2 regions of the Jeotgalibacillus aurantiacus genome follow, and region 1 is predicted to be linked to the other one. Evidence: riboswitches for the same ligand, from Rfam matches in the RefSeq annotation. Region 1 holds a riboswitch; the other holds the start of a gene.
The links. A riboswitch is a leader RNA that binds a small molecule or an ion and turns the genes downstream of it on or off. The one in region 1 is predicted to bind thiamine pyrophosphate.
Positions count from the first base shown of each region.

Region 2: linked by a shared signal. The riboswitch ahead of H7968_RS03835 (Ykof family thiamine-binding protein) and the one ahead of thiT (energy-coupled thiamine transporter ThiT) in region 1 are both predicted to bind thiamine pyrophosphate.

Region 1 is NZ_JACNMS010000005.1:100,600-110,837, reverse strand. It holds gene H7968_RS15030 (M3 family oligoendopeptidase) at 1-898, opposite strand, end outside; gene recQ (DNA helicase RecQ) at 1,039-3,195, shown strand; gene H7968_RS15020 (TspO/MBR family protein) at 3,589-4,344, shown strand; gene H7968_RS15015 (hypothetical protein) at 4,408-4,749, shown strand; gene map (type I methionyl aminopeptidase) at 4,786-5,535, opposite strand; gene thiT (energy-coupled thiamine transporter ThiT) at 5,707-6,279, opposite strand; TPP riboswitch at 6,398-6,499, opposite strand; gene H7968_RS15000 (aromatic acid exporter family protein) at 6,620-7,642, shown strand; gene H7968_RS14995 (glycoside hydrolase family 16 protein) at 7,733-8,542, opposite strand; gene metH (methionine synthase) at 8,632-10,238, opposite strand, start outside.
Region 2 is NZ_JACNMS010000001.1:808,833-819,070, forward strand. It holds gene H7968_RS03825 (ABC transporter ATP-binding protein) at 1-704, opposite strand, end outside; gene H7968_RS03830 (TetR/AcrR family transcriptional regulator) at 878-1,465, shown strand; TPP riboswitch at 1,701-1,805, shown strand; gene H7968_RS03835 (Ykof family thiamine-binding protein) at 1,887-2,465, shown strand; gene H7968_RS03840 (ECF transporter S component) at 2,470-3,042, shown strand; gene H7968_RS03845 (ABC transporter ATP-binding protein) at 3,011-4,423, shown strand; gene H7968_RS03850 (energy-coupling factor transporter transmembrane component T family protein) at 4,386-5,108, shown strand; gene phnD (phosphate/phosphite/phosphonate ABC transporter substrate-binding protein) at 5,420-6,322, shown strand; gene phnE (phosphonate ABC transporter, permease protein PhnE) at 6,334-7,086, shown strand; gene phnC (phosphonate ABC transporter ATP-binding protein) at 7,098-7,832, shown strand; gene H7968_RS03870 (EamA family transporter) at 7,849-8,784, shown strand; gene H7968_RS03875 (PhzF family phenazine biosynthesis protein) at 8,802-9,719, shown strand; gene H7968_RS03880 (PAS domain-containing protein) at 9,752-10,238, opposite strand, start outside.

The sequences.
Region 1 (10,238 bases):
ACTTCATTTTCTCCAGTCCAAGAAGCTTCGCTTTATGATCCAGGAATTTCACAAAAGGCTCCTTGCTCTTGCTGATCGCGCCCCACATGGCATCCAATGTTTCAGGCTTCATGCGGTTGTAATCAAGCGGCTCCTTCATAAAGTCATCCCAGCCGCGCTTTTTGTAAAGAGCCAGACGGAAACCGCCAAGATGGTTCAGGGTCTGTGCAAACAGGTTCTCCTGCTTCTGCCACGCTTCATCAAGTTTTTGTTTCACTTCTTCACGAACCGCTGCATCTTCATGTGACTTCAAATTATTTGCTTGTCCGACTGACAGTGTCTTCTTTTCACCGTCTACTTCCATTTCAATGGACATCTCACCGACAAGCGCATTGTACATCTGTCCCCAGCCATGATATCCATCTACGCCTAAAGCGCTGATCAGACCTTCTTCTGCCTCTGATAATCTTTCTTTTGCACTCTCGCGCCACTCACCAAGAATAAATGCGTACTCGTTCAGCTTCTCATGTGCGACCAGCTGATCCCATACCTGATCGTCTGCTGCTGCAAGCTTCTGCTGAAATGCCTGATACGCTGTACCGAAATCTGCAAAAAGAGAAACAACTTTTCCTCTCAGTACACCTGCGCCTGTATCTGATGTATCGGCTGCTTCAAGACAGCTTGCAAATGCGCCAGCCTGGCGAAGCCCCATCATTGCTTCTTTTGCTTCCTGAATCAGTGCATATACTTCATCTCCCTGATCTGCAGATGAAGGTGTGTTGAACGCCTTTACACGATCAGCAAAAAGGGATGTTTTATTTTCATATGTATCTAGGTGCTGTGCTAATTCCTCTGACTGACTTCCGCCTTTAAAAAAGACATCTAAATCCCATGTTTCCGGGTATACCGCTGTTGACATGACGATTCCTCCTGTTTCAATTTTCTGACTACATGTTTTATCTTACCATAATACTTCGACTTTCGAAACACAAGCTTATCGTACTGCTTCATTTCTCATGTTAAAATAATAAGAGATTGCTTGAAGAAGGGATGATTTTCATGAATAAGCAGGCTCAGCAAGTCCTGCAAACCTATTTCGGCTATGAAGCATTCAGGCCGGGACAGGACCGGATCATTGAATCGGTTTTAGACCGCCAAAACGCGCTCGGCATCATGCCGACTGGCGGCGGGAAATCGATCTGCTACCAGATTCCCGGGTTAATGATGGAAGGCACTGCCCTTGTCATCTCTCCCCTGATCTCACTGATGCGTGATCAGGTTGATGCGTTAAATGAAAACGGCATTTCTGCCACCTATATAAACAGTACATTATCCGCTGCTGAAACGCGTGAACGGCTGCAGGGATTGCGGGAAGGCCGCTATCAATTTATGTATGCAGCACCGGAGCGTTTTGACTCGAGCGCCTTTTTCAATACGATTTCACAAATCCCACTCTCCCTGATCGCTTTTGATGAGGCACACTGTATCTCCCAGTGGGGACATGATTTCAGACCGAGCTACCGGACCATTGTTGAAACGATCAAACAGCTGCCGAATCTCCCTGTTTTGACGGCTCTTACAGCTACTGCAACAGACCGCGTCATTCAGGACATTACAAGTTTGCTATCCATTGATGCTGACCATATTGTCAACACCGGTTTTGCGCGTGATAATTTATCTTTTCATGTCGTGAAGACCGGCGATAAACGCACCTTTATTTCCCGTTTTCTAAAAGAAAAGCAGGATCAGACCGGCATCATTTACACGGCTACCCGGAAAGATGCTGATCAGCTGACCGACTGGCTGAATGAAACCGGATTTGAAGCAGTCTGCTACCATGCAGGACTGTCTGAAGAGGAGCGTAATGAATCACAGCGGCAGTTTATTTATGACGAGAAAAACATCATTGTCGCAACGAATGCATTTGGTATGGGGATTGATAAATCAAACGTACGCTACGTTCTTCATTACCAGCTGCCGATGAATATGGAATCGTATTATCAGGAGGCCGGGCGTGCAGGACGTGACGGGGAACCTTCAGACTGTTATCTCCTTTACAGCCCTCAGGACACGATGCTCCAGCGCTTTCTGATTGAACAATCCATTCACAGTGAGGAAAAGAGAGCTGAGGAATACGGGAAGCTGCAGCAGATGATTAACTACTGTCACAGCAACAGCTGCCTGCCGCGTTATATTCTTACCTACTTTGAGGACCATCAGATGACGTCAGACTGCGGACACTGCAGCAGCTGTCTCGACAGCCGTGAAAAATCCGACCGAACACGCGAGGTTCAGATGATTCTCTCAACGGTAAAACGAATGGGCGAGCGTTTCGGCACTGGGATGACAGCAAAAGTGCTGAAAGGTTCGCGTAACAAAAAGCTGCTCGATTTCAGGCTCGATAAAATTACGACTTACGGATTAATGTCCCGCATGAAGGAAAGGGAAATCTCTGACTTGATTCAGCTCCTGATTGCCGAAGGGTATTTAACCCTTGATGGAGGTCAGTTTCCTGTCCTGAAGCTGACACAGGAAGCCGTTCCCGTTCTGAAAGGTCAGCAGGAAGTCTGGCTGAAGTCTGGCTTTGAATTACACCAGCAAAAAGCGGACTACGACGAATCCTTATTCGAAGAGCTCCGTAAAGTCCGTTCCGCTCTGGCCAAGGAGCACGGTGTTCCGCCATACGTCGTCTTTTCCGATGCCACACTGCGTGAAATGGCGCAGTATTATCCTGAAACGATGGACGAGCTTTCCTCGATTAAAGGTGTCGGTGAACGGAAACGGGACGCTTACGGTGAACCATTTATCTCGGCAATCAAGAGCTATACGGAGGTAAATGGGAAAAACAACAAAATGACGCCCCTTCCTGCATCAGTGCCTGCTGCGAAACGCAAGGAGCCGCAAGTACTGCCGGAAAGCGATCAGCCAAGTCACCTGCTGAGCTATGAGCTGTATGAAGAAGGCAAATCCATCACAGAAATTGCTGACATGCGTGGTATGACGAGTCAGACGATTGAAAAACATCTGCAAAAAGCATACGAAGAAGGACATACACTCCGTTTTGACGATTGGTTTGATGAAGAACTCGAATCACTCATTCTGACCAAACGTGGCGAGCTAGAGGAACCCCGCCTCAAGCCGTTAAAGGAGTCACTGCCTGAGGAAGTGACGTATACACAGATCAAGATGGTGCTGGTGAAGAATCAGCTCGTGTAGATCGTTTAAACCGGTATTCCCGATTGATAAATGAGGGGGTGCCGGTTTTTTATTGTATGTCTCCATGAAGGCCCGACCGTTGCGTGAACAGTACAATTCTTTTTTGAAACAGTACATATAAAGTTTGAAAAAGGACAATTATGATTATGAACATAACAAAAACCACACCTTCAACGCAGAACAATACAATTAACTTTTGAATCAATACATTTAAACGTTCAAACAGTACAATAAAATTCCCATTCGATTCATAAACTCTCCATAACGATACAATCCCGCCACACAACCTTTTCCCCATTTGCACAAGATCTTTTTGTCGACCGATTCAATCTGCTGAAAGAAGGGTAACCTCATTGAAAAAGGGAATAAAGGAACAGATGAGGAGGTCATCAAATGAAACGATTCTGGATCAACCTGATTGCGCTTGCCGCAGTCATCACGATTAATGCGCTGGCCAACATTATTCCAATCAACGGCCAGACAACCGGTGAAATTTCGAACAGGCTGAATGTACTTTTCACGCCAGCAGGCTATGTGTTCTCCATCTGGGGGCTGATTTATACGCTGTTAACGATCTGGGTGCTCCGTGGCGCATTGAAATCACAGCGCAATCGCGACATTTACACAAACACGAGCACACTGTTTGTCTTATCCTGTGTGTTTAATATTACCTGGATTCTGCTTTGGCACTATGAATTTTTTCCACTTTCTGTCCTTGTAATTATCAGTTTACTCGTTTCCATCATTCTGATTTACGGACAGATCAAGCGCAGTAATCCGACATTTCTAGACCGTCTGCCCTTCTCTGTTTATATGGGATGGGTCAGTGTGGCAACCGTGGCGAATATTGCTTACACGATTAATGAAGCAGGGTATGGCGGACTTGGAATCGGATCCGTTTTCTGGACCGTTCTGCTGCTGATTGTAGCGACCTTGATTGCACTCGGTATCCGTTATAAAGAGCGCGACTGGATTTATCCGCTCGTCTTTATCTGGGCCTTTATCGGCATTGGCGTGCAAAATGAAGGCGAATCATCTGTCGTTGTTTTTACCGCTTATGTACTCGCAGCAGTCATCTTCATTGGACTCTTTATATTTAGAAAGAAAAAGGACAAAGGCTACAGTACTCGTAAGCTGAGCTTTAAATAGATTGGATGACAGCCTTCAAATCTGATACGATAACCTTATCGAAAATGAAATGAGGGTATTGTTTTGGAAGATGGACAGTTTGTATTTGCCATGTTTCTGGCTACACTTTTAGTAGGTCCGGTTCTGATGATTATTTCCATCATCTTTGGACGCAAGCGGGGACTAAAGTGGGTCTGGATCACAAATGTGGTATTTTTATTATTCGCGATTGGAATCGCAGGGTTTTATTTGGTACAGCTGGATACGATTGCTGCCAATAATCCAACGCCGGGTGGTGCAGGCATACTCGTGATGCTGATCATCTCATCATGGATCTCCGTGCCGACTGCCTTATCGTTTTTCATCCTGGCTGCAGCCATTTTTATGGAGCAGCGGCGCAATATGAAGGAACAAATGAAGAAGTAAGAAAAACAGCGAACCTCAACAAGGTCCGCTGTTTTTTTAGTTATCAGTTTTTGTAATAATAATCGGCTCATCCTTTGTAATCACAATCGTGTGCTCGATTTGTGCAACGAGGCTGCCGTCGGGTGTTTTGTAAGTCCAGCCGTCTGCCTGTTCCTCGACATAATCGGCACCTGATGAGATAAACGGTTCAAAAGCGAGTACCGTACCTTCTTTAAGCAGCTCATTATCCCATGGATCATGGTAGTTCAGGATATGGTCCGGCGCTTCATGCAGTGAGCGTCCTACACCGTGTCCTGTCAGGTTTGTAATGACAGTGTAGCCATTTTGACGGGCTACGCGTGAAACGGTTTTGCCAAGCTGGCTCTTTTTTGAACCTGCTTTTGCTTTTTTCAATGCAAGCGTAAAAGCATCTTCTGCTGTCTGACAAAGTTTTTCAAGCTCCTTGTTTTCCCCAACAACAAAAGAGATACCTGTATCAGCGAAATAGCCGTCGAGTGACCCTGATACATCAATGTTGACAAGGTCCCCGTCCTGAATGACACGTTTGCCCGGGATCCCGTGTGCCACTTCATCATTTACGCTGATGCATGTGTAACCTGGAAAATTATATTCCCCTTTTGGACCGGAGATTGCACCGTACTGTTCAAATTTGTTTTTTCCTATTTGATCAAGCTCTTCTGTCGTCACGCCGGGTTTGGTTGCTGCACGCATTTCATCCCGGATTTCAGCGACAATTGAACCGATCTTTTTAAGAGCTTCAAGCTCCTGATTATTTTTAACAATCATTCGATTCTCTCCTTGCGCTATAATGGTTCACTATATCATACCTTTCCTCTTTCAGACACTGATAAAACAGATGGATCGGGATAATTTTATGAACATATTTTGCTTCCTCTATTAGTTTAGATAAAAACTAAGAGGGTGTGACTAAGTCCACCCTCTTGTTCTGATCTTATGTTATGCACTTCGCATACGTGACTGTGTCGCCACCCTTGGTACGCTGACAAGCAGTGTAGCCAGAATAATAGTGGTCAGGATGAAAGCAGGTCCCATATAGGATCCGTTGTATGCGAGTGAAAATTGCCATGCCGGCACGCCTTCTGCACCTGATCCGAAGAACACCCATCCTGCAAAAAAGTGACACATGAACCGCAGTAGCGCTCCAGTAAAAACGCCAAGTGTAATATAGACGATCGCTTTTCTCATCTGTCCTTCATCGAGTGAGCGTTTAATCGCTCCTGCAAACAGACCGGCCAGTCCAATGACGGTAAATGCCAACGGATAATCCAGCACATACTGGACCGGATCCACAATATATGCGCCGAATAATGTCTGCAGCAGCCCGACAAGCAGTCCTGAAAGCAGACCTCCTTTCAATCCCCATCTGAATGCCATCAGGATAATCGGGACCATCACAAAGCTGATAGAACCTCCCTGCGGCCAGATTGAGAAAGAAAAGCGGTCAAGAATCAAAGCGATTCCTGAAAAAATTGCGACTTCCATTAAAAACACAAGCTTTGTTCTTTCCATTCCTATTTCCTCCTTTGCGAAATCGATGCAGCTCGCACAGAGGGGAATTCAACAGACACTTTCATCGTAAAATAAAAAGAGTATGGTCCCGGGGATAGAAACCCGGGACCATACTCAGGTCCGTTTCCATCCACATTCCTGCGTAAGCATTAACTTACAGGTTCGAAGGGTCTGAACAGATTGTTCACTCTCAGCCGAAAGGGCTCCCCTTGTGGAAATTGCATCTGCGATCAGTATATCGCACTTCGTGATAAAAGTCATGTAAATGAAGGTCACAATGTAAAGTTTTATGCTATACTATGACACGTCTTTAAGTGGCAGAAAAAGGGGTGAATGAGGCATGAAGTGGCTTAAACAAAGATTTATTGGCGGAAGAATCGTCAAGACGGGGGTCGCGGTTTTTTTAACAGCACTCATTTGTCAGCTATTTAATCTTCCGGTCGTTTTTGCCGTGATCACAGCGATCGTCACGATTGAACCGACTGCCGCAGATTCGATCCGCAAAGGGCTGATCCGTTTTCCGGCGTCAGCCATCGGGGCATCTATTGCGATGCTTGCCACTTTTTTACTCTGTGACCACGCTATTACATACACCATTTCCGCCGTACTGACAATTTGGATCTGCTATAAGCTGAAGCTTGAGGCTGGTATGCTTGTCGCTACCTTAACGGCCGTTGCCATGATTCCCGGAGCAGACGATCATTTTCTTCTAGAATTCATCAAACGGCTTGGCACTACGGGGATCGGTATTTTAACCTCCACACTGGTGAATTTCGTATTAATGCCTCCTAAATATAAGAGTCAGATCATTGAATTTTTATATCTCGCGCAGTCAGATGTAACCAAAATCCTGACAGAGCGCATGAATGAGCTGCTTGATCAGAAGCCTTCAGCACTTAATCTGGAATCGGCATCGAACCAGCTCAGAAGCCAGCTTGACCGTGCTGAGACATTTTGCCGCTATCAGCTTCAGGAATGGCACTATCATTCTTATAAACGTGAGGAAATGAATGAAGTGCAGATGTATCAAAAAAAGATTTACTTGTTAAGACAGCTTTCCTACCATCTTTCCAATCTCGTGACACTTCCAACTGATGAAATTCCGGAATGGTCAATTGAGGAGAAAAAAGCCGTCAGAACATTGATCAGCCAGCTCAACAACCGTATTATCCGTTCTGATGAACAGGAGCCAGTTGACCCTGCCGCACTTGCTATGCTTAGAAGTGCATTAAAAGGTGAAACGGATGAAGATGAGCTTCCTGCAAAGAGCTATATTTATTTTGAGCTGTTATCGATCCACGCTCTTCTGAGAAAAAGGAAATCATTTGTGGCTGTTCCGAGTGTAAAACCTGGGGAGCTTTAAAATGAATGTTAATCCACCATACCGCTTACATAAGGGTTCCGCATATAAAAAACCGTTCACGTCCTTTGCGTGAGCGGTCTATTAAAATCTTCATTTTATCCGTTCATAAGCCCGTATGTAATCAATAGAGAATTCATACGGGTATTGTTTTACAGTTGTTTCATCAGAATTTTCTCGTGGTATTTCATATATGTTCAGCATCATTTGCATCGGATAGGACGGTGATTGCTTTGATTGATGAATCAGCTGATGATCAAGAAAGAATGATACGCCATCTTTTGACCAGTCAAAACCGTATATATGATAGTTAGTAGGATCATATTTAAATTCCCGTTCAAAAAATTCGTCCTGTATCGATGGATCGCTGAAAGCACGTATTCCATACCCCAATGTGCAGGTATCTTCTTTAACATTCCACCCTTTCAGTTCAAATGGACAGATTTCCGCAGACCGTTCAGGTTGATCCTCAAACCCAATCATCCAGAAAGCACAGACATTTTCAGGAGTTGCTAGCCCCTTTACCCGAATCTCAAAATAGCCATACTGTGGTGTGAATAACCGCTCAGGTGTCTGCTCCTCTTTAACGATGCAATGTTCAGAAAAGCGATGCTGTCCAAATTTACTTCCAAGTGAACCTGAATAAACTCCTGTCTGAAGATTACTCACTTTAATATTGCCGTCCAGTTCCGGACACCATGGCTGCTGATTAGCTGAAATCATTAACTTCAGTTCACTATTTTCTATACGATAATTCGCTTTGGCGTTTTCACGGCTGCTCCATTGAGGCAAATAAAATGGCAGCCACTTTGACAGGTCAAGACTCACCTGATCAAAATCATCATTAAAAACCAAACGGAACCCCTTTTTTTCCAAAGAGTTCCGGGGGAAATCACGATCCATCCAGTCAACCTCCCGTAATTTGATAGTGAAAGAATGTATTAGAAGCTGCTCCCCGGTCTATGAAACCGCTGAGAGAGCAGCCGTAATTTTTATAATACGTTAAAATATCGTGCATCCGGATGAGCAAACACAATGGCTGATACGCTGGCCTCCGGTTCCATCATGAAGCCGTCAGTCAGCTGGACACCAATCTCTTCCGGCTGGATCAGCTTAAACAGCTTTTCCTGATCCTCAAGCTCCGGACAGGCAGGGTATCCAAAGGAGAAACGCTGTCCCTGATACTTGGCGCTGAAGCGCTCCTGCATCGTGAAATCAACTGAATCCGGGAAGCCCCAGCGGTCGCGCATCTGCTGATGAAGCAGCTCCGCAAAGCCTTCTGCTGTTTCAAGAGCCAGCGCCTGAAGCGCATGACTTTCAAGAAATCTTCCCTGCTCCTTATACTCCTGAGCCTTCTCCCTGATTCCCCGGCCGGCTGTGACGGTAAAAAATCCTACATAATCCATCTCGCCGCTTTCTTTTGAGCGGAGATAATCAGCAAGACATAAATATGGCGCTCTAGGCTGTCTTGGGAAAGTAAAACGTTCAATCTCGTGTCCCTCTTCTGGATGATAAATAATCACATCATCACCCTCACTCTGGGCAGGAAAGAACTGATACACAGCAGCCGGTGTAATCAATCCTTCTTTTTTCACTTCCTGAATCAGCTGATCAACGGTTTCTTTTACCTTGATGGTTTTTTCATCTCCTTCAGCTAAAAGGCGTGATACTTTACCTTTGACGCCGAGATGATGTCCGATCAGCATTTGCATATTGATATAAGCCTCAACATGTGAAACAGAGTACGAGCTGATCACATGACGCTGCACATCATTCGGCACAAAAACAGGGGCAGGGGCAACAGCCGGCTTTTCGAGTACACCGACATTGCTTTCACGTTTAGGGGCAGGAGCTGCTGATGCAATGGCTCCCTTTTTCGCCTCCCGCTCTTCTACAAGCTTGGCACGCTCCAATTCGTCCTGAAGCTGGTTCGCAAGGCTCAAACCGTTCATCGCATCCTTTGCATATAAAACAAGACCGTCATAGTTTTGTGAAATTTTTGTATCCACAAATTTACGCGAGAGTGCCGCTCCGCCAACCAGAATTGGAATCTCCATGCCTTCCTGCTTCATATCTCCTGCCGTAATGACCATCTGCTGGGCTGATTTAACGAGCAGACCTGACAGACCGACAATGTCCGGCTTTTCACGACGGATGGCTTCGATCAGCTCCGGCGGGGTTACTTTAATGCCAAGGTCAACCACTTCAAAACCGTTGTTACTTAAAATAATTTCTACAAGGTTTTTACCGATGTCGTGTACGTCCCCTTTTACCGTAGCGAGGAGTACCTTACCTTTAGAGGAAGAATCATCAGACGCTTCCATGTGCGGTTCAAGATAAGCAACAGCTGCTTTCATGACTTCAGCACTCTGTAACACCTCAGCTACAATCAGCTGATTGTCATTAAACAAGCGTCCAACCTCTTTCATGCCTGTCATCAAAGGGCCGTTAATGATGGATAGCGGCTCATCGTACTCAGTGAGCGCCTGCTCCAGATCCGGCAGCAAACCTTCTTTTGTACCTTCTACGACATAATAGGCAAGCCTCTCCGCAAGCGGCATATCCGGAAGTCCTGAAGCCGTTTCTTTCTTTTTACCAC
Region 2 (10,238 bases), on a different contig from region 1:
CTTTCTTTAAGGAAGATAGATTCGATTGAATTTGTTTGAAATTGCTGTTTTAATTCATCTGGAGTTCCTGCGGCCAGTACACGACCTTCGAGTAAAAGAATAAGGCGGTCGCAACGTTCTGCCTCATCCATCACATGTGTTGTCACAAGAATGGAGTTCCCCTGCTCTTTCAATAGCGTTAACTCTTCCCATATTTCTTTTCGCAGTCTTGGGTCTATGCCAACAGTCGGCTCATCAAGAACCAGTAATTCCGGTTGATGCAGTAATGTCATCGCAAGTGAAAGTCGTCTTTTCATCCCACCGGAATATTGGCTCACTTTTTTATTCAGCTCTTTTTCTAAATCAACCAATGCCATGCAGACACGAATACGCTCATTTCTGTCTTTTGCAGGTACCTTATATAGCTTTGCAAAAAACTGGAGCTGTTCCTTTGCGCTCAATTCCATATACAAAGCATCTGATTGTGCCATGTAACCTAACTGATTTAACATCAATCGATCAGGCATTCTCTTTCCCCGAACCATCACCTCACCCTCATCAGCTTTTTCCATGCCAATAATCGTTTTCACGAGCGTTGTTTTACCGGATCCCGACGGTCCAATTAGTCCAACGATTTCTCCTTCTCCCAGCGTAAAAGAAACATTTTTCAAAACAGGTGTCTTACTAAATGACTTGGATACATGAACAACCTCTACTATTTTCATCTCATCTTCACTCCTTCTTAATCAACAACTCATTGCTTATTGAACACTCTGTTGATTATAATATTAGTAAATTGGCAATTTAATTCAATGATTAATTTAGTTGTAAATGTTGATTAATCAACACTTTTTAAATAAATGTCTATTATTTCAATAAATAAAAAGGAGGCTGGACGATGAAGCAGGATTTGCGTGTTAAAAAAACAAAGAAAGCGATACATGATGCGTTAATAACACTGGTTAAAGAGAAGGATTTTTCACGGATCAGTGTTAGAGATCTTTGCGAAACGGCTGAAATTAATAGAGGAACATTCTATTTACACTACCTGGACAAGTTTGATCTGCTTGAACAACTTCAACAGGAATTACTTGATCGACTGTGGCAGATTGTAACGATCAGGTTGACTGAAAAAATGCACCAGTTGTCATCTAAGCCGGATATCCTTCTTCTATTTGCAACTGAATTGTTTACTTACGTTGATCAGGAAGCTGACACCTTTTATATGCTGCTGGTGGATGCAATCGATCCTTCTTTTCAGGAAAAAATCAAAGACCTGATCAAAAGAAATATGCTGAGACTGACTGATCACGAGACCGTTTCCACGGCTGTTCCGATTGATTACGTGATGGCGTATGTAACAAGTGCTGCAGTCGGTATTCTTCAGCACTGGCTTCAGCGTGGCAGAACTAATCCCCCTGAAGAGCTTGCCAGAATGATCGTACAAATCAACCTGAATGGACCTATGAGAATGTTAAATGCTTGAAAGATCATTGAAGTTCACTTCTTTTACTGTATTTTTAAAAGGAGAGAAATGAGTGTGTAAATAAACATGAGATTTTTATAGCTGGAAAGCACTTAGAAAAAAGATTATTTTCAACGAATAAAAAGTTAAATATTACAATTAAATTCACTTAATTATGCATATTAGCTGATTTATTCTGTTGCGCAACCCATTTTCAGGTGATATAGTGATCGTGCATAGAAAAAGTTCATACCGTTATCTGCACTGGGGGTGCTTATGTAGCTGAGATGAGAGCAATGGCTCCGATCCCTTATGACTCGATCAGGATAATACCTGCGTGAGGAAGTGTAGTGACTTCTCTTCGTATACAGCAGGAGCAGTGGCTACATCTTTCACGGATGTGGTCTTTTTTTATGCAAATGCTCAGAAGGAGGAAGTTGAAATGGAATGTGGAACAAGTAACATTGTCGGGTGCCGGTTTTCGCTGCATCCGATGACAGGTGATTTTATTTCGGTGATTAAAGGAGCGCTTGAGGCAACGGATCTTTCGGCTGTGTGGCGTCATACAGACGATGTGTCGACTGTGATTCGCGGACAGGAGCAGCACGTTTTCAACGTCATTAAAGCGATTACGCTTCATGCTGCTAAAACGGGTGCGCATGTGGCGATGAATGCGACTTTTTCAGCGGGCTGCCCCGGGGATACGGCTGGTGATGTGTATATGGAAGTTGATCCTGCTGTGAAAAATCATGACGAGACAAAGCAGTATGTGTCGTCACAGTTTGCGCTTTACCCGATGAATAACCCTGATTACATGAGTGTGATTTATAGAGAAGTAGACCGTGCGAAGGAACGCGGTGTCTTTAATGATTCCATGCATTATGCGAGCGGCATTCACGGTGATATTCACGATGTATTTGCGTTTTATGAAGAGACTTTTGGAAAGGCGCGTTCGGGTGAGCACCGTCACCTGGTCATGACGGTTTCAATGAGTATTAACAGTCCGTCGCATAAGGGCTGAGTTAATGTTAAAGTCGTGGAAATTGAAAGAAGTCGTATTGATGTCGCTATTTGCTGTTGTATTCGGGATTATTTACCTGATGTTTTTACATCTTGGAAACGTATGGGCAGCGGTGATTGGGCCCATCGCCTATGAATGGATTTTCGGGATTTGGTTTATTGTCTCGATTATTGTGATGGCGATTATTCGCAAGCCGGGTGCTGCGGTGATTCCCGAGACGATGGCTGCTGCCATTGAAGTGATGCTTGGTAATGCGGTCGGACCACGTCTGATTTTAGCCGGTGTCATTCAGGGGCTTGGGGCAGAAGCAGTTTTTGCTGCTACCGGATACAAACGCTATAACCTGGCTGTCTTTATGATGGCAGGAGCCGGAGCGGCTATATTCAGCTTTGTTTACGGCTATCTGCTTGGCGGTTTTGCAGCGCTGGCACCTGAATACGTCCTGCTCATGTTTGTGATTCGCGTGATGAGCGGTGCGATTATTGCCGGAATTGGCGGTAAATATTTAGTGGATGCCCTGCTCGCAACAGGCTCACTTCGTGGTTATGCGATTACGAAACGTGATGCGCATGCCTGATGTGATTGATTTACAGAACGTGTCGTTTCAGTTTCCTGAATCGGACAAACCCTTGTTCAGCGGGCTGGATTTTCACGTGGGACAAGGCGAAAAAGTTGTGATTACCGGACCAAGCGGCTGCGGCAAATCGTCGTTATTGTTTTTGTTGAATCGGCTTTATCCAGCGAATTGTGATGGGATTCTTTCGGGCAGCGTGACGCTGTTTGGACGAGACGCTTCAGAATATGGACCTGGTGAAATCAATCAGCGGATTGCGACTGTTTTTCAGGATCCCGACAGTCAGTTTTGCATGCCAACTGTGGAAGAAGAGCTTGCGTTTACGTTGGAAAATGCGAAGATTCCGGTTGAAGACATGGATCAGCGGATTACTGCTGTGCTTGAGGAAACCGGGTTGAGTGAATTCAGGCATGCGGTGATTCAAACCTTATCGGGCGGACAGAAACAGCGGGTCGCAACGGCCTGTGCGTGGATCATGGAGCCTGATATTCTGCTGTTGGATGAACCGCTCACGCATTTAGATCCGGTGACGGCTAAGGAATTTGTGGCGTGGCTTCGCAGGCTTCACGCCTCACGCGATCTTACCGTGGTGGCGATCGATCATCAGGTCGCATTATGGGATGGATTTTTTGATCGCAAATGGCAGATGGAAGCGCCGAAGCATGAGCGCCCTCAAGTACTTCGGCAGGTGAGAAGTCAGGCGGCCGTGAGTTTAAATGTTCATGAGCTCGCTGTCTCGCCTATCCTCTCACCTGTATCGTTTTCATTGAAAGAGGGCTCGATCGCGGTGCTTGCCGGACCGAACGGCAGTGGTAAGTCTACACTTTTAAAAGCGCTGTGCGGCTTAAAATCTACCGGGGGCAGTGTGAAACCTGACAGAATCGGTTACGTGCCGCAGTCTCCCGAATTTCTGTTTTTAACAAAAAGTGTTCATGAGGAGCTTGCCTTTGGTGGAGGTTCAAATGTGGATCACATGCTTGAACGCTTATATTTGAACGAAGTGGCGGACGCTCATCCTTTTGCAGTCAGTCATGGTCAGAAGCGGCGCGTAGCCATCGGTGCCATGTTATGTGACGGCAGACCGGTTATTGTTATGGATGAACCAACTGCCGGACAGGATGCTGCGGCCCTTCAGGAGCTTGAGTCATTGCTGATTGAAAGGGCGAACGAAGGCGTAACTTTCCTGATCGTCACGCATGATATGAACTTTGCTGCGCGCGTGGCTGATCAGGTGTTACTTTTGCGCGAGGGACAGCTGACAGGCGTGTTTTCGCCCGGGCAGGTTTGGCAGAATAAGGAGCTTTTAAGCGCACACCGTTTACTGGCTCCAGCGGGGGGTGAGCGCTATGCGGCAGTGGCTGCACCGCATGAATCCTTCTATTAAGTTTGTGATCATCACGATTTCTATGATGACGATGGCGTTTTTCTTCAATCCATGGACACCACTCGTATTCTTTTTTGGTGTTGTGCTGTTTCAGCTCGCATTTGCGAAGGTGTCGTGGAAGATCTGGGGGCTGATGATGCTGCCGTTTTTACTCGGTGCCGTCGGCTATTTCTGGACCACGCTTGTTTTTGGCAATGACAATGCTGACCCGCTCGGCACGGCTTTATCGTTGAGCTTCCGGGTGCTGGCCTTCTCCAGTTTGTCGTTACTATTTGTTTTTACGACAAAACCGGTTGACTTCATTCTGAGCCTGATGCAGCAGCTGAGGCTCTCGCCGAAGATCGCCTACAGCATTTTGGTCGGGTATCAGTTTCTTCCTGTATTGAAGGATGAATTTGTTCAGATTCAGCAGGCGCAGGAGCTGCGGGGTATCGTGAAGCCTAAGTCGCCTGTTAAACGGGTGCTCACGATGCGACACGTGCTGATTCCGATGCTGGCCGGTGCTGTGAGAAAAGCGGAACGGACTGCCTTTGCGATGGAAGCGCGGGGGTTTACCGGTGAAAGTGACCGTACGTTTTACCGGAGAGCAGCAATTGGACGGACAGACATTTGGATGACGATCATGTTTTTGGCACTCGTTTTGATCAGTATCTATGCAGGGATCATGGGACCGGCTATTCAATAGGGAGTAGCCGGTTTTTTTATATGTAGACGTGAAGAGGTTCGAAAGATTTCGGCCGTTGTTCGCAGGATATCGATGCTGGTTCGCAAGATATTCAAGTTGGTTCGTAGAATGATAGATGACGTTCGCAAAATATCAGCACCCTTTCGCAGGATTGTGCCATTTGGACTATCGCAGAGTTGGGGTCTGTCCTGAAGTCTACCGTAGACTTCATGGACAGACCCCTCTTCTACACTCATCCCCACTTTACACACCCCATCAATAAGCATAAAATTATTCATGTTAGAAAATTCATCTGAAAAGAGGACTTATTTATGAAAAAACGTTTTTTGACGGCGGCTGCGCTTTCGACAGCCATGATTCTTGCTGCTTGCGGGAATGCTGAGGACAGCGAGGACAGCGACCAACGAAGCTCCGATGAGGAGGCCTTTACGATTGGTGTCATTCCAGCTCAGACCGAGGGCGAAATGGAAGGCGCGATGAACAAGCTTCAGGACATTTTGACTGAGGAGCTTGGCAGAGAAACGAAAATTGATGTGTATCCTGATTACAACGGCGTCGTGGAAGCAATGAATTATGATCAGATTGACATGGCGTATCTTGGACCGCTGACGTATGTCATTGCCCAGGAACGCAGTGATGCAAAAGCGATCATCACCCAGCTTGTGGACGGCGAGCCGTTTTATCATTCCTATATCATTACTCATACTGATGAGTCATACGAAACAATCGAAGATTTATTAAACGATCCGGCGGCAGTTGATTTTGCTTTTGGTGACCCCAACTCGACATCCGGCTCTCTGATTCCTTCTATTGAACTGCAGGATCGCGGTGTTTATGAGTCTGAGGACGACTATGATTTTAATACAGTCCGCTTTACAGGATCACACGATGCAACTGCGCTTGCTGTACAGAATAAACAGGTAACGGCCGGTGCGATTGACAGTGCGATTTATAATCAGCTGATTGAATCCGGTAAAATTGATGAATCCCAGCTGAAAGTCATCTGGGAATCGGAGCCGTTGTTCCAGTATCCTTGGGCTGTGACAGCAGGTACTGATGAAGAAACGATCCAGACCTTACAGGACGCCTTCCTTGCGATTGAAGATCCTGAAATCCTCGACGCATTTGGTGCATCAGGATTCACGGAAGCTACACCTGAAGACTATAACAGTATCCTGGATGCCGCTGAAAAACAGGGCATTTTAAATGAATAGAGCTGATCACCTTGTGGTTTAAAAAAAGACATCTTCTTTATGTTGCTGTTTTGACCGTATTGGTGACTATCAGTATGCGTATCACGGAATTTGATTTAGCCAAATTCCGTGATTTTCGCAATATGATTGATTTTCTAGGTCAATGGTTCCCGATGGATTTCTCCAGGCTTCCTCTCATGCTTGAAGATGCAGGTGAAACATTGGCGATGGCGTTTCTCGGGAGCTTTTTTGCGCTTTTAATCTCCCTTCCCATCAGCTTCCTGGCCGCTAAAAATACAGCGCCAACCGGATTTTTTCATGTGTGGCGCGTCGTCTTGAGCTTTATCCGCTCGGTTCCTGAGATTGTGATCGGTCTTATATTGCTGACGATGCTTGGTCTAGGGCCGTTTCCCGCTGTTATTGCGATCATGATTCATAACATCGGGGTGCTTGGAAAGCTGATCTCTGAATTAATCGAGGCGGCTGATCCCGGGCCTCAGGAAGCCATGGTGGCTGTGGGTGCAAGGAAATGGACCGCTCATTTCTTCAGCATTCTGCCACAAATCTGGCCTAATGTATTGTCACACTTTTTTTACCGTTTCGAAGTGGCGATCCGGACCTCTCTCGTGCTCGGATTTATCGGGGGCGGCGGGATCGGACAGCGTTTATTCAACGATTTTAAAACCTTTCAATACAGCTCAGTCGCACTTGACGTGCTCATTATCATGGTCATGGTGATCGCCATTGATTTTCTGACGAGCTATATTCGAAATCGAGTCATTTAAGGAGGCCCTGTATGATTCAGACACAACAGCTTTCAGTCCGCTATCCAAATACAGAAGCCCCTGCCCTGGCTGATGTCACCCTTTCTTTTTCTAAAGGGGAGTTCGTCTGTGTGCTCGGAAAAAGCGGTGCAGGTAAATCAACCTTTATCCGATGCCTGAATGGTCTGCAGCCGCCCACATCCGGAACTGTGCTGGTAAACGAAAAATCACTGTCTGATCTTTCAGGGACTAAAATCAGACAGGTTCGCCGCTCATCCGGTATGATTTTTCAGCACTTCAATCTCATTCCGCGACTATCTGTGATGCAAAATGTGCTGACCGGATCTTTTGGCTCCCGTTCTTCGTTAAAGAATCTGACAGGTGTTTTTTCAAAGCAGGAAATGGAACGGGCCCGCGAAATATTAAAAGAAGTCGGTTTATCAGATCTCGAGAAGCGCAAAGTGGAAAAGCTGTCCGGAGGTCAAAAACAGCGTGTCGGCATTGCCCGGGCACTGATGCAGGAGCCGGCTATTCTACTTGGAGATGAACCCGTTGCAAGCCTTGACCCCGGAACAGCTGATCAGATTTTCCGGCTGATTACACGCATGCATCGTTCTCTTGGTCTGTTAACGATCATCAACGTGCATGATGTTCAGCTTGCGAAACAGTACGCAGATCGGATCATTGCGTTAAAGGATGGTCACGTGATTTTTGATGGAGAACCGGAACAGTTTACACAGGAAGAATACGATCAAACTTATGCATAACAGGAGGTGATTGAGAATGAACAAACCTGATAGATGGATCGGTATCCTATTGGTGACGCTCGGTGCTACGTTTTGGGGTGTAGGCGGAACAGTAGCAAAAAGACTGTTTGAAACAGAGCAGATTCCGGTTGAATGGCTCGTTTCCGTGCGTCTGCTGTTAGCCGGCGCGCTGCTGCTGCTCATTGCCATGACAACGAAAAATAAAGCGAACGTCATCAGGATCTGGAGGGATCGATCAGCTGTCATTCAACTGGTAACCTTCAGTATTCTAGGGATGCTTGGCGTGCAGTATACGTATATGGCATCGATTGATCTCGGGAATGCTGCTGTCGCCACCCTTCTTCAATATCTGGCACCTGTGTTCATTCTCTCCTACCTGATTTTCAGGCGCATCAGCAGGTTTACAGGCCGCGATCTGATCGGGGTGTTATTGGCACTGTCAGGTACGTATCTGCTGCTGACAAACGGCTCTATTCAGACTTTATCTGTTCCTGCTGGTGCGATCATTTGGGGCGTGCTGTCCGGAGTGGCTCTTGCCTTTTACACCCTCTATGCCGGAGACCTTCTGGCTAAATGGGGGTCGCTCAACGTCATTGGCTGGGGTATGCTGATCGGCGGTGCAACGATGGCTTTGATCCATCCCCCGTGGGTGATTAATACGACAGGCTGGACCGGCCCTACACTAGTTTCACTCGGATTTGTGATTGTCTTTGGCACGATGCTTGCTTTTTGGTTTTACCTTGAAAGCCTGCGCTTTTTAAAGCCGCAGGAAACGAGCCTGCTCGGAAGTATTGAGCCGCTCGCTGCGATTGTCACTTCCGTGTTGTGGCTTCAGCTGACTTTTGGTTTATTTCAGGTCGCAGGAGCTGCTCTGATTATTCTGATGGTCATTTATTTATCTGTTGTGAAAGAAACACCTGCCACTGCTCAATCAGAACGAAAAACAGCTTGAGGAAAGGATGAAACCGATTGAAAACATTGTCATACTCTTTGCTTGATGTCTTTACCACAACGCCATTTGGAGGCAATCAGCTTGCTGTTTTTTATGAAGAACAGCCGCTGGATGATGTACAGATGCAGCAAATTGCCAGAGAACTGAATTTATCAGAAACTGTGTTTGTTCAGCCTCCATCAAACGGAAGCAATCAGAAGAAACTTCGTATTTTCACTCCTCAGATGGAGCTGCCGATGGCTGGTCATCCCACGATTGGCACGGCCTTTTTATTAGCTGATAAAGGGCTGATTGATGTAAAAGAGGGCGAAAACAGCTGGGTGCTCGAAGAGGGTGTCGGAGATATTCCGGTGACCGTCACGCAAAAAGACGGCACGATTACATCGGTTCAGATGCAGCAGCCAGTTCCGCAGTTTGGTTCAATTTTCGATAATCGTAAACTGGCAGCGGCACTACTTTCACTGTCAGAAGAGGATCTGAGTGATCATTTACACGTTCAGACTGTGTCATCCGGTGTACCGTTTCTCTTTATCCCAATCCGCTCACTGGAAGCCATGAAAAAAATCCAGTTCCGTACAGATGTATGGGAACAGCACTTCAGCATAAATGATGAAACGCAGCATATTTTCGCTTTTTCAACAGAAACTGAGCATGCTGACTCCCATGTTCACAGCAGAATGTTTGCACCTGCGATGGGGATTGCGGAGGACCCTGCTACAGGCGGGGCAAGCGGTCCACTCGGAGCCTATCTTGTAAAAAACGGTCTGGTACAGCCCGCAAGTAATCATCACTTCACGATGGTCAGCGAGCAGGGACTTGAAATGGGACGTCCGAGCTTCATTGAAATAGAGGTCAAAACAAATGGTCAAGAGATCGTTCAGGTGAAAATCGGAGGGCCTTCTATGATCGTCGGAGCGGGAGAACTATACGTATAGGAATAGCAAAAGAGCGGGGGTACCGCTCTTTTTTATGGTCTGTAAGGCAGCACCAGTGTTACCACAGTGCCCCCTTCCTCTCTATTTTTAATCTCAAAACGGCCAAAATGATTTTTCATGATATTATTGCACATTAAAAGACCCAAACCATTTCCATTCGTTTTGGTCGTATAAAACGGGTTTCCAAGCATGCGTAGATGTTCCTCCGGGATACCAGGCCCATTATCTTCCACATGGATAAAGATCTGATCCTCTTCCTGATATAGAGATAAATAGATCGTTCCTCCACGGTTCATGGCTTCAATCGCATTTTTCATCACATTGATCAGCACCTGCTTAATCTGATTCTCCTCGCAATCCGTCACAACAGTCGTTGATTTTTTCCACTCAATCTCAATGGCATGCAGCAGCAGTTCAGGCTGTAAAAACAACCATACCTGCTGCATCAGCTCATGTAAATTCGATTTCTTTAACGTGAGCGGCTTCGGTTTGGCAAGTGACATCAGTTCATTAACGGTC